Regions from separate parts of the Vibrio zhugei genome, predicted to be linked through region 3. Evidence: predicted binding sites of a transcription regulator. Region 3 holds the regulator's gene; each other region holds the start of a gene.
The links. The regulator PurR, encoded in region 3, represses purine synthesis genes. The targets are predictions, from matches to a motif close to TNANGNAAACGTTTNCNTNA.
Positions count from the first base shown of each region.

Region 1: EAE30_RS12695 (phosphoribosylaminoimidazolesuccinocarboxamide synthase) is a predicted target of PurR. The motif match lies at 2,484-2,503, and genes of this name have one in related genera.
Region 2: EAE30_RS08320 (NCS2 family permease) is a predicted target of PurR. The motif match lies at 1,243-1,262, and genes of this name have one in related genera.

Region 1 is NZ_CP033078.1:1,607,137-1,612,475, reverse strand. Features, by position in the region: gene EAE30_RS12700 (substrate-binding domain-containing protein) at 54-1,058, opposite strand; gene EAE30_RS12695 (phosphoribosylaminoimidazolesuccinocarboxamide synthase) at 1,274-2,380, opposite strand; gene EAE30_RS12690 (hypothetical protein) at 2,605-2,997, opposite strand; gene EAE30_RS12685 (J domain-containing protein) at 3,207-4,268, opposite strand; gene EAE30_RS12680 (DUF2786 domain-containing protein) at 4,412-5,107, opposite strand; gene EAE30_RS12675 (DUF3334 family protein) at 5,225-5,339, opposite strand, start outside.
Region 2 is NZ_CP033078.1:680,476-685,814, reverse strand. Features, by position in the region: gene EAE30_RS08320 (NCS2 family permease) at 1-1,221, opposite strand, end outside; gene EAE30_RS08315 (aminoacyl-histidine dipeptidase) at 2,076-3,548, shown strand; gene EAE30_RS08310 (ATP-dependent zinc protease family protein) at 3,785-4,225, shown strand; gene rimK (30S ribosomal protein S6--L-glutamate ligase) at 4,222-5,121, shown strand; gene EAE30_RS08300 (succinylglutamate desuccinylase/aspartoacylase family protein) at 5,111-5,339, shown strand, end outside.
Region 3 is NZ_CP033078.1:1,226,763-1,232,101, forward strand. Features, by position in the region: gene glgA (glycogen synthase GlgA) at 1-282, shown strand, start outside; gene EAE30_RS11005 (alpha/beta fold hydrolase) at 421-1,224, shown strand; gene EAE30_RS11010 (putative signal transducing protein) at 1,242-1,565, opposite strand; gene EAE30_RS11015 (TfoX/Sxy family DNA transformation protein) at 1,672-2,259, opposite strand; cyclic di-GMP riboswitch class I at 2,371-2,471, opposite strand; gene purR (HTH-type transcriptional repressor PurR) at 2,627-3,628, opposite strand; gene torR (two-component system response regulator TorR) at 4,100-4,807, shown strand; gene elyC (envelope biogenesis factor ElyC) at 4,898-5,339, opposite strand, start outside.

The DNA of each region.
Region 1 (5,339 bases), 380 kb from region 3:
ATGGAAATAAAAAACCAGCCTCGGCTGGTTTTTTTCTAGGCATAAATGCGTGATCAGAGTAATGACTTGACCGAATCTCTTTTCACCATTGTCGGGGCGTACTGCGTTGACATATTCGGATCCAGCGGTTTGTTCTCGGCGAGTGTTAACGCAATATGCGCCGCACGTTCAGCCATCACATGGATAGGGTAGCGTACTGTCGTTAGGCGTGGCTTCACATAGCGCGCAATTAACCCATCATCAAAACCGACAATCGACATTTGCTTGGGAACGTCAATATCATTGTCATCCAGTGTTGAGAGCGCCCCAGCGGCCATATAATCGTTATAACCGACGACGCCCGTAATTGGCAGTGACCGATTTAATAGATTGGTCATGGCATCTTCACCCCCTTCTAAGCTTGGTGAGCCATAACTGATATAGTCTTCCGGTTGTGCCAAACCATAATCTTTTAGGGCCTGACGATAGCCATTGATGCGTTTTTCGACATCTTCAATATTGTGATTTGAAGCGATACACGCAATATGCTTATGCCCATGGCGAATCAAATACTCAGTGGCTAAATACGCCCCTTGAACATTATCTAACGATACGCAGCGTTCTGCGATTGCGGGAATATGTCGATTAATGATCACCATTCCTTTGGCTTCGTTGGCAAAGGCGATGAGTTCGTCATCAGACAGTGCTTTGGCATGCACAACGAGCGCATCACAACGATTATTGATCAATAACTCTAATGCTTGTCGTTCACCGTCGGCTGAATGGTAGCCATTACCAATCAGTAGGTGCTTACCGTGCTGATGTGCCACCGTATCGACCGCTTTGATCAGTGTGCCAAAAAACGGATCGGAGACATCGGCCACCAACACGCCCATGGTTTGGGTACTTTGGCTGACTAAGGCTCTCGCAGTCGCATTTGGTCGATAGCCAAGCTCCTGCATGGCTTTTGTCACGGCATCGATGGATGCGCTGCTGGCTTTAGGTGATTTATTGATAACACGTGAAACGGTGGCAACAGAAACACCGGACAATTTTGCCACATCTTTAATGGTTGCCATGGAGAGGACTCAATATACATTCAATGGAATAATTAAACACTTTTCAGTGGATTAAGGCAAATTTCTTAGTCACAAGTTTCCACAAAGTTGTTGGCGTTGGCCTGTTGATGCCATGGTGATACTGGCGACAGGACAACCTTGCGCGAGTGACCACCGAAAAAAGAGAAGCGATTGCTTCTCTTTATTCTGGCGTATACGTATTGGCATATACGAACTTAATGGTCGATCAATTGATATTCTTTATCCAAAATATCGATGATTTCTTGTTTGGGATTGGCACTGAGTGGTATCGCTTGGCCAATAATTTTTTCGGCAATACCAAGATAAGTACGTGAAATATCCATTAGTGCCTCATGGGGTAGGGCATTGTCACGAGCCAACGCTTCACGCTCTGGCATGCGCTCTTTGTTTAGCAAAATATCTGGGTCAGGGAAGTAACGCAATAAAAACTGGCGAAACCCTTCTTTAGAGTTTTCAATAATCTCACCTTTGGCATAGGCATGACCATCCCAAATACGCGAGGAATCTGGCGTGCCGACCTCATCCATATAGATGAGCTTTTCTTTGCCTTGCGCATCGGTGATATAACCGAATTCGAATTTAGTATCGACAAATAATTGGTCAATATTGGCCAATGCGTCCCTGATCACACTAAAACCTTGCTTGAGGAGCGTTTCGTAGCGATCAATATCGCTGGGCTGAGCAAAGTTAAACGCTTGGTAGTTCGCTTCAAGATCATGGCGAGTGATGTCGACATCGTCGGCTTCCGGTACGCCCGGAATACCACGCAGAATGCCTTTAGTCGATGGCGTGATTAACAGTTCATCGAGGCGAGCGTCTTTTTGTAAGCCATCGGGTAATTCAATGCCACAGAAAGTTCGTTCGCCTTTTTCATAAGCTCGCCACATTGAACCGGTAATGTATTGACGGCATATCGCTTCTACTTTTACTGGTTTCGCCTGCTGTACGATCCACACGAAAGGATGAGGAATATCGACGATGTGACTTTCGGCAAGTCCATGCTGTTTGAAGCATTCAAACCAATGATTTGAGATTGCATTTAGTGCTGCGCCTTTTCCTGGTACACCGTTTAAACCGCCTTCAGCGTGCCAAACACAGTCAAATGCCGATATGCGGTCACTAATGACCATGATCGCCAATGGCGCATTGGGAGCCACATTGTAGCCCTTTTCTTGAATAAGCCGCTGGCTATCTTCTTCGGTTAGCCAATACACGGAACGAACTTTACCGCTGTGTACGGGAAGGCGGGTGCGAATCGGGAGGTCGTCGTTGACGGCAAGAACTTGTTCAGCAAGACTCATGAGACATTCCTATCAGATGTAAAATGGCAAAAGCGTCACCATCACGCACTCAGGCGAGATTGACTATGCGCATGATACCAGAAACACATAAGGCTTCCAGAGAAAAAGCAAACGTTTGCTTTTTCTCTGGGTATTTTTCTTTATTTTGACGAGCATTAGCGCGGTGGCATTGGATGAGCACGCCAGTTGAGCGGCGGTGGAATAAGCCCTTCCCACAAAAACTGTTAATGCAATGCCTGGGTCGTGGGCGAGACAAAAAACACTTCGCACTGATGTTGTTTACCTTTCGTAATTAACAACTGTCGAAGCGCTGTAGGAATGCGGTGTGATGCGACTACAGCACTTGCCGTACCACTGCGAATCGCTTGGAGAACCGTATTGACTTCATCATGACGCTGTGACGGTTTCATGTGAATGACTTTATGGAAATCAACGTGATAAGAGCTTAACTCACTGATTTGAGGACGTGGACACTCGGCAGTATATAAGATCCATTGACGCTGATTAGAAAGCAGTGCCAAACGTTGCATCATTGAGGAAGCTTGAACAGATAACGCAGGGTGAGCGTGTAAACCCGTTGGCAATAACGAAGTCATTGAGTCATTTGAATGAAGCATAATACTGGTTTCCTATACATACTGTATGAATAAACAGCACTGTGTTTTTATGGCATGATCAAGTCTTTTTTGTTGGTTTTTTGAACATGGATCGTGTTTGTTTATTCAAAGGAAGGCGGCAGGCTGCGGGCAAAAATAGAGGGATTGATGACGTTATTGGCGATTTAAAGTCTTAGCAGAAAGCGGCGACGCGTTACTGTGCACTGGCGCTAGCGGCGTTGGGCCAGCAGATATTTTACTGCATGGTTCAGGCGTTTCATTTCTTCATCACTGCCTTTCATATCGGGATGATAAATTTTACACAGTTGTTTGTAGCGAATTTTGATGGTTTTATTATCAGGCAATGTGGTGGGGGTATAGCCAAGGATCGCGCAGGCTACGGCCATTTTTTGACTGTGGGGTTCATTAGGTTGGGGCGGTGACGACGGTGCGGATTGTTGTGCCAATTGTTGTTGCAGTTCTTTATGGCTTTTTTGCAGCAGCTGTAATTGTCCAAATAGACGCTTTAACTGCTGTTTTTGTTGTTTAATGGTTTTGGATTTTGTCAATAACTCGCCTGCCTGTTCGGCGGCGCGTTGTTTCATCGCGTGCTGATAGCCTTGCGTTTGCTGTCGCTTCATTCGCATAAACCCAAGTAATGCCATCCCCAATAAGATTACGAGTACAATCAATAGATTGGAACGTGAGACATAACCGGAAGTTTCGAGCTGGTCATCGGTTTTATCGGCGCCACTTGTGGCAACTGGCTCCGTGACCGCTTGTTCTAGCTGATTAATTGACGCGACTTGACGGGCGCGCTGTTGATTAAATTTCTCTTCCAGCAACTGAGCGTATTTTTTTTCCGCACGGGGATCGCTGGTACTGGCAATGTGGTACCAAAGCTCAGCGAGTACGCTTGTGGGAATAGAGGCTTGCTTGAGGTTCTCATAGTAACTCCCAAGTTGAAACGATGCCTGTGGCGCGCCCTTTAGGGCTAAGCGAGTGAGCCAAAATTGTACTTTCTGTGAATCTGGGGCTGTCCCATTACCGGTTTGATATGCCGCAACGAGTTGCTGCATCGCCTTGATATTGCCTTGCTCGGCGGCTTTTTCAAACCAGAACACAGCTTGTGAAGGGGAGGCACTCACCTGTTCACCTTGTTGATAGGCAAGCGCAAGTGCATATTGGGCTTGGGCATCATTGGCGTCTGCTTGACGCTTAAGTACGGCGAAATCAGCAGCATACGCTGAGCTGGCAAAGAAGACACTTACGATGAAGATCAGTTTCAACACGGATTCACTGCTCACTGGTTGACTAAGAATACGGTATCGGTTTTTTCGCGAAAAACCAAAGTGGCGCGGAAAACACACCACTAAGTCAATAAGGATAGAGGGTCTGAGCGGGTAATGCCATTGCTCGCGAGAAAGAGCAGGGTTTAGGAAGACGTCCGTTTGAGCATTTTCGGTTTTTGAGCTCCGTCGACCGCTCGATTGACTGACAGTCGGCGACCTTTCTTTAATCCCACCTCATAATCATCGGTCAGGTTTTTAATCGCTTCGCTCATCTGTTTTTTGAACGTTTCACGGTCAATATTTTCAAATTCTTTATCAATGTAATTATTGATTTTATTGGCAGACTCTTCATCTGGGGCAATTTCAGGCAGCTTTTCTAGCGCCCCTTCAATCCAACCTGAGATAAAAGAATTAACACGTCGTGTGACTTCGTTGGTCGAGGTGCCTGATCCAGAAAAACTATTTCTAAATTGACCTGTTTGCTCATTCAATTCGCGATAGACAATATCAAACGCAAACGCTGCAAAAATAGCACGGTCTGCTTCGCCAATAAATTCACAACGTTTCAATCCTTTATGATTGAGTAATACCGCTTCTACACCGAACTTGGTGTTAATCCCGCGAATGATGCGCAGAATATTAGAAGAGATATTAGTGGGTAACAGATGTGTCGATTGGGTTTTCCCCATTTTGATGAATTCGATATCATCTTTATCCAACCCATACTTCACCATTAAGCGGTGCGCCATTTTTATCGCGCTGGCTGCTTCGTTTACATTGGCAGAATTACCCAATTCAAGACATTTGGCGATTCTTTTAAGTGCTTTCTGTTTATCCATAGGCTTGCTAAAAACGATCTTAGGCAGTCGGAAAAGTCCGGTATTTTACCGTTTTTGCATGAGAATATAAAGGGGAAGAGGCTGCTCGTTGACCAAGCAGCCGGTAACTGGATGAAATTAAATACCTAACTCATCTAATAAATCAGAATTCAAATCATCGACATCTTGTTTGGAAGCGGCGGTATTTTTGGCCATGGTTTCTTGTGTCGCTGCTAGAATATCATCAGGACTT
Region 2 (5,339 bases), 550 kb from region 3:
TTTTCCACTCAACAATTTAATGACTGCATACGCGATGAAACCAAAAGAAATCCCTTCTGCAATCGAATAAGTCAACGGCATCATGATACAAGTGATCGCAGCCGGAGCTGATTCAGTTATATCATTCCAATCAATATGCGCAAGGCCGGATAACATCAATACCGCAACATACAATAACGCACCAGAGGTTGCATAGGCAGGAATCATTCCAGCTAATGGCGAGAAGAATAAAGCAAGTAAGAAGAAAATACCAACGACAACGGCGGTTAAACCTGTCCGACCTCCTGCTGCGACCCCTGATGTACTTTCAACATAAGACGTTGTATTCGATGTCCCCAGCAACGCCCCGATAGAGGTTGCGGTAGAATCGGCTAATAATGCACGATTTAAGCGTGGTAACTTTCCGTCTTCTTTGATCAGCCCAGCTTTGCTAGCAACGCCAACTAAGGTTCCCGCCGTATCAAAAAGATCGACAAATAGGAAAGCAAAAACAACCGAAATCATACCGACTTGGAATACGCCGCTAAAATCAAGTTGCATGAACGTCGGAGCGACCGATGGCGGCATATCCATCACGCCATGCCATTGAACATCCCCAAAGAGAATACCAAGCAGCGTAACGGCTAAAATTGAAATCATCACCGCACCTTTGACATTACGATGCACTAACGCCACTGTTAGGACAAAACCAATCGCAGCAAAGAAACATTTCTGTGACGTCATATCACCCAGACCAATAAGGGTTCCTGGGTTACCCACGATGATCCCTGCGCTTTGCAATGCAATAAATGCTAAGAAAAGGCCGATACCCGCTGCAATCCCAGTTCTCAAGGACATTGGAATGGAATTGATGATCCACTCACGGATACGAAACAAACTCAATAGAATGAACAGCACACCAGAACAGAAAACCGCGGCTAGCGCTACTTCCCAAGTATACCCCATCCCATTAACGACAGAAAACGTAAAAAAGGCGTTCAAGCCCATTCCTGGCGCCTGAGCAATAGGATAGTTCGCGTAAATACCCATAATAAAGCAACCAATCGCCGCCGCAACACACGTGGCGACAAAGACAGCGCCTTGGTCCATACCGGTTTGCGCCAGCAACGATGGGTTAACAAAAATGATATAGGCCATTGTAAGGAATGTGGTCATTCCTGCAATGATTTCGGTACGAACGGTCGTTCCATGTTCGCGTAACTTAAATAAGCGTTCCAGCATTGTCGATCCTATAAATGGTAAATTAGTAAACGGTTGCGTAATCGATTGGGCGCGATTATAAAGTTATAAAATGACAAATTCCAGATGGAATTGATGGCATATCACAGTTTATAAAGAAAAAATGAAAAAACGTTGTTTTTTTCTTCAGTAAAATCAAATCATTGAATAGTAATTAAGCGTTGTGAAATTTAATCGTTCTTATGTGTAGATGACATCTCAAACACGACCGAGTGCTTGGAACCGAAATTTAGGTAAAAAAAAACCACCTAAAAAAGGTGGCTGAGAATCTTTGATCGCCTAAACAGACTGGCGATAGCATAATTCCAATATAAGGGGTGAACATCACTGTTCGAGTTACAAAGTTAATGTTGCCCGTGTGGGGTGAACACTGACAACGATCACTCATAGAAAACGATTACGATGCATCCTGATCATCACTCAGGACTCTTCGTACACGTCCAATACAATAAAAAGTTTTATCTCATGAATGTGTGGCTCTATCGAGCTGGTTACAAATATACCACCAAGAAAATTTATTACAACAATTTAAGTGACTAAAATCACATTTTTTTAATTAAAACGAAAAAATCGACCTATATACGTAATAAAATTACATTTACAGCTCTTTTTTATGATTGAGATCGCAAATTTTTAATCATTTAGATGCATATTGATGATTTTTGTTTGTCCACATTTACCATTCATAACCCAACAGAGAAGCGCTACTCCCCAGAACTTGAGAGTGGTATGCTATGACCCATCATTATTCATTACCTCTGATCACATTCGACATCGGCCGCTCAACACCGCCAATTGCCATGATCAGATGAATACACCATTATAGGAGTTGCTCTGTGTCTGAATTCCATTCTGAAATAAGCCAGTTATCCCCTGCCCCTGTTTGGCAGTTTTTCGACAAAATCTGTTCGATTCCACATCCATCTAAGCATGAAGAGCAACTCGCTCAATACATTATTGAATGGGCGACTCAAGAAGGGCTTACCGTACGCCGAGATACTATCGGTAACGTGTTTATTAAAAAGCCAGCCACGCCAGGCATGGAGAATAAAAAGAAAGTCGTTCTGCAAGCGCATTTAGATATGGTGCCGCAAAAGAATGAAGATACCGAACACGACTTTACTCGAGATCCGATTCAGCCATACATTGATGGTGAATGGGTTACCGCCAAAGGCACCACGTTAGGTTCAGACAATGGGATTGGTATGGCGTCCTGTTTAGCGGTTCTAGCCGCGAGCGATATTAAACATGGTCCGATTGAAGTGTTGCTCACCATTGACGAAGAAGCGGGCATGACGGGCGCTTTTGGCCTACAAGAAGGCTGGCTTGAAGGCGACATTTTATTAAATACAGACTCTGAACAGGAAGGCGAAGTCTACATGGGCTGCGCGGGTGGTGTCGATGCCACGCTCACCTTCCCAATTGTTCGTGACGCACTGCCAGCGGATTTCGTGACACGTCAATTGACACTTAAAGGATTGAAAGGTGGCCATTCTGGCGCGGATATCCATACAGGCAGAGCGAATGCCAATAAACTGCTTGCGCGTTTCCTTGCCGATTATACCGCCGACCTTGATTACCGCTTGATCGAATTCCGTGGTGGTAGCCTGCGCAATGCAATCCCTCGCGAGTCGTTTGCCGTTATCGCCGTCCCAGCCAAGCAAGCAGACGCATTAGATAACGCCTATCGCGCCTTTGGCGAAGTCGTTGCCACAGAATTACAAAAAATTGAAACGACCATCACGCTCTTAAACGATGCGCATGAAACAGACCAAGCCGCTTTTTCTGTTGAATCTCAACGCGCGTTCGTTGCAGGATTAAATGCGTGTCCAAACGGTGTGGTTCGCATGAGCGATGAGATTGCAGGTGTCGTAGAAACCTCGCTTAACGTGGGGGTCATTACCACTGACCATGACCATGCCACCGTATTATGCTTGGTTCGCTCTCTGATTGATTCAGGTCGTCAACAAGTTGAAGGCACTCTGACATCGTTAGCTCACTTAGCCAATGCCGACGTCACGTTTGCTGGTGCCTATCCTGGCTGGAAACCGGACGCGGATTCAGAAATCATGCATATTTTCCGTGATATGTACGAAGGCATCTATGGACACAAGCCAAACATCATGGTCATTCATGCCGGATTGGAATGCGGCCTATTTAAGAAACCTTACCCAGAGATGGATATGATTTCATTTGGGCCGACCATTAAGTTCCCTCATTCTCCAGATGAAAAAGTTAAAATCGACACTGTCGGTTTGTTCTGGCAGCAAATGATTACACTACTTGAAAATATTCCTAACAAAGCTTAATGAGTCACAAGCCAGGCATCACGCCTGGCTTGTTGTTTATCATGTCATCACATTGCTATTTTTGCGATTATTTAACACTCACCCACAATAATTAACACGTTTTCTCACTATGATGATTAATACTGGTTATCAACACGACTGAAATTTTTCATTGGTCATACGATTCCGCGCTTTGCTAGAGTGCGCCCTCTTTGCGCTATTTGCATTCTTAGTCATTATCGAGATTACATAACGTTATGAATTCAAAAACAATCGCCGGTTGGCGTGAATATGTTGCCCTACCTCAACTGGGGATTAATCGGATAAAAGCCAAAATGGATACCGGCGCACGCACGTCGAGCCTCCATGCATTACATATCACTCCGTACACTTATAACGGGGAACAACGGGTGACTTTTTTTCTTTTCCCTGATCAACACGATGACACAATTCGTATTGAGTGTAATGCCGCGGTAGTTGAGCAACGCTCCATTCGCAATTCTGGGGGCGAAGAAGAGATACGCTATGTCATTATGACTGAGTTACAACTAGGCGAGCATGTATTTCCAACGGAAGTGACGTTAGCCGATCGAACCAATATGGGATTTCGTATGCTCATTGGACGTACCGCGATGACAAACTTGCTTGTGGATCCGAAACAATCTTTTCAACTATCTCTCAAGGAAATGAGCGTATGAAAATTGGAATACTGTCACGCAACGCCAACCTCTATTCCACCCAACGACTCATTGAAGCGAGTCAAGCACGTGGACACGAAGTCAAAGTGATTGATGCGCTGCGCTGTTATATGAACATTAACTCCAAACAGCCGCAAATTCACTGTAAAGGCGAAGAGTTGAATGATTTTGATGCCATCATTCCGCGTATCGGAGCTTCCGTCACCTTTTACGGCACGGCAGTACTGCGCCAATTTGAAACGATGAATGTCTATACGTTAAATGAATCGATTGCCATCAGTCGCTCACGCGACAAGCTACGTTCAATGCAACTGTTATCGCATCGGGGTTTAGGGATGCCAATTACAGGCTTTGCCAATAAACCCGACGATGTCAAAGATCTGTTGGCGATGGTCGGCGGCGCTCCGGTTGTGATCAAACTTCTCGAGGGTACTCAAGGGATTGGGGTCGTACTCGCGGAAACACGCAAAGCGGCGGAAAGTGTTATTGAAGCGTTCATGGGACTCAAAGCCAATATCATGGTGCAAGAGTACATCCAAGAATCCGCTGGCGCGGATATCCGTTGCTTTGTATTAGGAGACACCGTGATTGCAGCAATGAAGCGACAAGGAGCTGAAGGTGAGTTTCGCTCTAACTTACATCGCGGCGGTTCTGCTTCCTTAATTGAGATTACCGAAGAAGAGGCTCAGACAGCGATTGCCGCCGCCAAGGTAATGGGGTTAAAAGTCGCTGGAGTCGATTTGTTACGTTCAGCACGTGGCCCACTGATCATGGAAGTGAATTCTTCCCCTGGGTTAGAAGGCATCGAAAAATCAACTGGCAAAGACATTGCAGGTATGATCATCGACTTCATTGAAAAAGAAAAACAGTCTTCAGGACTCCACTATGGCGAATAAAACACAGCATACCAAGCCCGCTTTTCATATTTTAGGGCAATCCATTCCCGCGGGAACGCGAGTGATTACTGAATTAGAAGTGGCAAAATTGTATACCAATACGCCACTGTCGATTCCGATTGAGATTTTACATGGCGCCTCACCGGGGCCAGTCATGCTGGTCAATGCCGCCATTCATGGTGATGAGCTCAATGGTGTGGAAATTGTGCGGCAATTGG
Region 3 (5,339 bases):
TACAGTATGGCTTATGGAACGTTACCGATTGTGCGCGAAGTCGGCGGACTCAAAGATACGGTTGCCGATTACGATAAGTTCCCACAAGAAGCGACCGGATTTGGTTTTCTCGAACCCACCCCTCAAGCGTTACTGATCGTGATGCAGCGCGCATTGCTGTTTTATTTACAGTCGCCACAAGCCATGTTAGAGGTGCAGCAAAGAGCAATGCAGCGCGACTTTAGTTGGCATGAATCAGCGGTGCAGTACGTCAAAATGTATCGGAATGCATTAGAACAATAAGTATCTAATGACACAGAGTAAGAGATCGCACGCGGATCTCTTACTTTTTGACGCCCCTCTGTTTTGTGCGATATTATCTCCCGCTATTGTTTTTTACTGTGCTATGATTATCGGCCTTTTTGTATTTTTGGGGTAGTAATGCCTGACACTCTGCTGTTTCACAAAGCATTTTATCACTCGAATAGTCGCGAATGGGTTGTGTTCATTCACGGAGCCGGTGGCAGTTCGTCCATATGGTTCAAGCAACTCAAAGCGTACCGTCAGCAGTTTAATGTCTTGTTAGTGGATTTACGCGGCCACGGACGTTCGGCCGAGAAGCTGACAAGTCAACACCGGGATGCGTATACCTTTCGAAGTGTGTCAGATGATGTGCTATCGGTGATGGATGAGTTAAAGATTACTTGTGCCCATATTGTGGCGATGTCGTTAGGCACATTGATTGCACACACTCTTGCTCAGCATTGGCCGCAACGAGTCAAAAGTATGGTGTTAGGTGGGGCGATTTTATCACTCGATTGTCGCACTCGCTGTTTGATTCACTTAGGCGATAGTCTTAAAAATATCGTGCCCTATATGTGGCTGTATCGATTATTTGCTTATATTGTGATGCCAACCTCTAGGCAGCAGGAATCTCGGCGTTTGTTTATTCGTGAAGCGAAAAAGTTGTGCCAAAGTGAATTTAAGCGCTGGTTTCGTCTCGCGTTGAATGTTAACCCGATGATGGCGCGCTACCAGGAGAATATGAACCCGGTACCGACGCTGTATGTCATGGGTGATAAAGACTATTTATTCCTCGCGCCAGTCAAAGCCTGGGTTCGCGATCACTCGCTTAGCGCATTGGTTGAAATTGGCGACTGTGGGCATGTCTGTAATATCGAAAACGCGCAAATGTTTAACCGACATTCTATTGAATTTATTGCCCAGCAAAGTCAAACAGGATGACGCTTAAGCCCATAGACTTAAGCATACTCTGCCAATGCGCACCCACAGTGCCAACAAATAGCAAATTGCCCTTCGTTAACTTCGTGACATTGACGACAAGTCCAGTTGGGAAAGACGGTGTCTGTCGATTCTTTTTGGAACTTGCGAATAATGGTGTGGGCTTCATCGGCTTGAAAAGCATGAAAAAGCCATATGTACGGCATGGAATTTTCATCCATGGGGATTTCACCAAGTAAGCTAAACCACTGTTCACCTCTGACTTCACAGGCGATATTTTCAGATTGTAGCAAGCCACAGATGATGTGTGCTTCTGTCGGATTATTGGCTAAGTAGATTTTCATTACCCACTCCTTGTCTCGATATGCGGACATCATAGCAGAGCATTAAAACAAAGTAATGGGCAATAAAAAAGCACTCCTATGAGTGCTTTTTTCTATCTGAAAACAACTATAACCGTTGCATCAGTTCATCTCGACGATGTTTAGCAATGACCGACCAGTGCTGTCCTTCTATCGCCCCTTCTAGAGCCCAAAGCAACTCGATGTTAACAGTGCTTGTATGGGTATCTTGAATCGCCTTGTAAGCTTCTACTGCGCCTTTTTGATGCAGCATTTCCACAGACTCGATTCCCGCTTTACGAAGCATACGTTCTGTGGCTAAACGTAAGTTTGGTAAATCTTTAAGCCGAGTCGGTTTCGCTTTTGCTTGTGATTCGCGTTCTTTCTTCGCGACAAGCAGCGCCTGATTGGCTTCTTGTAGGATTTTATCAGTATTATCCCAGTAGCTATCAGGAAGAGCAAAATACTTAGTAATAACTGGGAACCCACGTTTTTTATAAATATAGGGTTCTAAGCCTTCTGAACGATATTTCTCTGCACAGTGATCATCAGCGCGAATATGAAGTTTGTCTTGTACGACCAATGCGAACATTGTGTCATCAACAAAAATACCAAATCCGCCGAACATTGAACGAGATTTTACGCGTCCTAATGATTCAAACAGACGCATTGAGTTTTTTAATATAGGTTTATCCATGCCTTTAGTCTCGGTGTAATTTAAATACGCCACCAAAATCAGGTCCGAGAGTGTAGCAATACAATGATTTTACTTTGTCAACAAAACGTAAACTTACATTGTACATAGTTCATCGGTAACCCCGCTACCTTTCCATACCAAAGTATAGTGCATATTGGTGAAGGCCGGAGGCTTTGCGTCCCAACTTTTCAATTGGTTTGCCCTGTACGTGACATTTAAGTTTAATAGAACTTTTATGAGCTTACTACAAAGGGAGAAGGAGAGAATGTCCTATCCCCCAAAAACCATAAACATAAGTGTTACTGTCAATGAGTATTAATTATATGTGATCGTTCCCATAATGACACTTATATAGATGAATTTCAATTTACAATTTCTTTACAGTGTCGCGAATGACTAATTCTGGGTGCATTTCGAAGGTACGACGCTCGTGTTGTTTGTTTTTTATCCGTTCCAACAAAATTTCAAAGGCGTTTTTACCCACACGACGTTTCGGTTGGTGAATCGTGGTCAGTGGGGGGGAGAAATATTCCGCCAACTCTATGTTGTCGTAGCCGATGACTGAAATATCATCAGGCACACGGCATCCTTTTTGTTGTAAGCGGCTGATCAAACCGAGCGCCATGGTATCGTTAAAGCAAAAAACTGCCGTCGGTAACGAGTCCATTGCCAACAGTTTGTCTGCGGCAAGTACTGCGGTATCACACTCGAAGTTACCTTCTAAAATCCAATCTTCATTGACCGGCAATTTGGCTTCTTGCATCGCGCGGCGGAAACCACGAATGCGTTCTTGACACGCCACTTTAGAAAGATGACCACTGAGGCAAGCGATATCGGAGTGACCATTCTCAATCAAATGCTTGGTCGCCAGATAGCCACCTTCTTCTGAATTATCGAGTATGTTGTCGGCTTGTGAATCTTCCAATCCCCAATCCATGATGACTTTTGGAATGTCGGCATGGTTATCGAGCATTTCCATCAGCTGCGGAGTCATATCCGAACACATGACCAAAATACCATCGACACGCTTTTCCGCCAGCATACGCACATAATCACGCTGTTTTTCATAAATGCCGCCCGTATTACACAGTACGAGTGTATAGCCTTGACGGTAGCAATAGCTTTCGACACCATCGATAACTTCGGAAAAGAACTGATTGGTCGATTGGGTAACCAACATCCCTATGGTCCGAGTCGTGTTGCATTTTAGACTTCTTGCCACGGCACTCGGCGCATAATTCAACTCTTTCACAGCGTTAAGTACTCGCTCTTGCGTTGTTTCCGCCACAAAGCGTGTTTTATTGATCACATGTGACACAGTCGTTGTCGACACGCCAGCAAGGCGGGCTACGTCTTTAATTGTCGCCATTGGTTTTTCCTATAACAGCTGCTGGCTAGGAAGGGTCAATTACTGAACTCAGCCAACAGAAGGCTTTTATGAAGCCGAAATTTAAGCAAAAAAACCGCTAACGATGAGCGGTTCAATTGGATAATTTTGATAACAAACTGGGTGTGATTTTAGACTGCTCTCTGTCTTGCCGCAATGAAAAATTCATATTTGTCCGATTTGCCCCGCGCAGGCGAGTCAGTGCCTTATTTTTCGATGGCGCATGTCGGCGGCGGACGTGTGACGCTGAGGATATTGAGAGGCGTTAGGGCGTGGAAAACCACCCTGAATAGTTGAGTGTAAACCACGTAACGCGTTAGCTAAGTGTGAAAACTCGATGCTAGCTTGTTTTGAATCAATAAAGCATGAGGTTTTTATGAGTAACCCTAGAAATATTACGGACTATGAATAGAATGAACTGAGTGTGTATTGAATCGGAAGCCAGTAACGCCTATGAATTATCCGTTATTAGTTGTAGAAAGTGAGCGCGATACGCGGCTTATTTTAGTCAATTACTTTCAGCAGGAAGGATACGATGTACTGTCGGCTGAGACTAGTATAGAAATGCGTGAACACTTAAACCAACAGGAATTCGATGTCATATTGTTGGACGCGCAATTGTTATCGGGTGACAGTTTAATGATCACTCGCGAATTACGTAATCAGTCCGACGTAGGAATTATTCTTCTCAATGGACGAGAAGACAATATCGATAAAATTATTGGTTTAGAAATGGGGGCCGACGACTACGTTGCGAAACCGTTTGAATTAAGAGAGTTACTCGTCAGAGTGAAAAACTTGATGTGGCGGGTGTCGCGTGCCCGTGAGCATGCGCCACTAACTCAACATTCGGACTGTCAGCAAATCCAGTTTGGTGATTGGTTCTTTGATATTCAACGGCGTTCTTTGAGCCAGAATGGCGAACCGATTAAATTAACCAAAGCGGAGTATGAATTATTAGTCGCTCTTGCGTCTAATCCGCATCAAGTGCTCACAAGAGAAGCGATTTTAGCGATGATCAGCCATCGTGTTGATACCCCTAATGACCGCACCATTGATGTATTAATTCGTCGATTACGGTCAAAGATGGAGTGTGATCCCAAAACCCCACAGATTATTGTGACGGTACATGGTGAAGGGTATATGTTCGCAGGGACATAAATCTCACGTTAAGACCAGTCGAAACACAAAAACGCCAATTCCCGACAGCGAGAATTGGCGTTTTTTGTGATGGCCTGTTGGATATGCCAATTAGGAAGATGGCTTCTTCACAGGGTCGGGCATGTCTTCAGCGGTCGAGGCTTTCGGCGTTGTTGGTAAAGGTTCTGGTGTGGTTTTCAGTAACCAATCACGTAGATCTTGCCAAAGGCTCCCCATGGTCTCGTGCCAGTATCGTTCGGTTTGTTCTAAGTATCGCGCTTTGGGGGCATACTTTTCCCAAGGTTGGCGAATGTTCTTTTGGGCTAAATAGTTGGTTGGTGCCGGCACAGGTGCCAACCCTGCGGCATGAAATTCGTGCAGAGCTCGATGCATGTGCGATGCGGAAGTGACCAAGACCATTTTCTTCTGTTTGACAAATGCCGCGGCTTGGCGCGCTTCCTCCCACGTATCTTTGGCGGTTTCTAATAAAATAATATCGGCTTTCGGTACGCCGAGCCCCAGCGCGACCTGAGCGAGCATCCGCGCATGACTA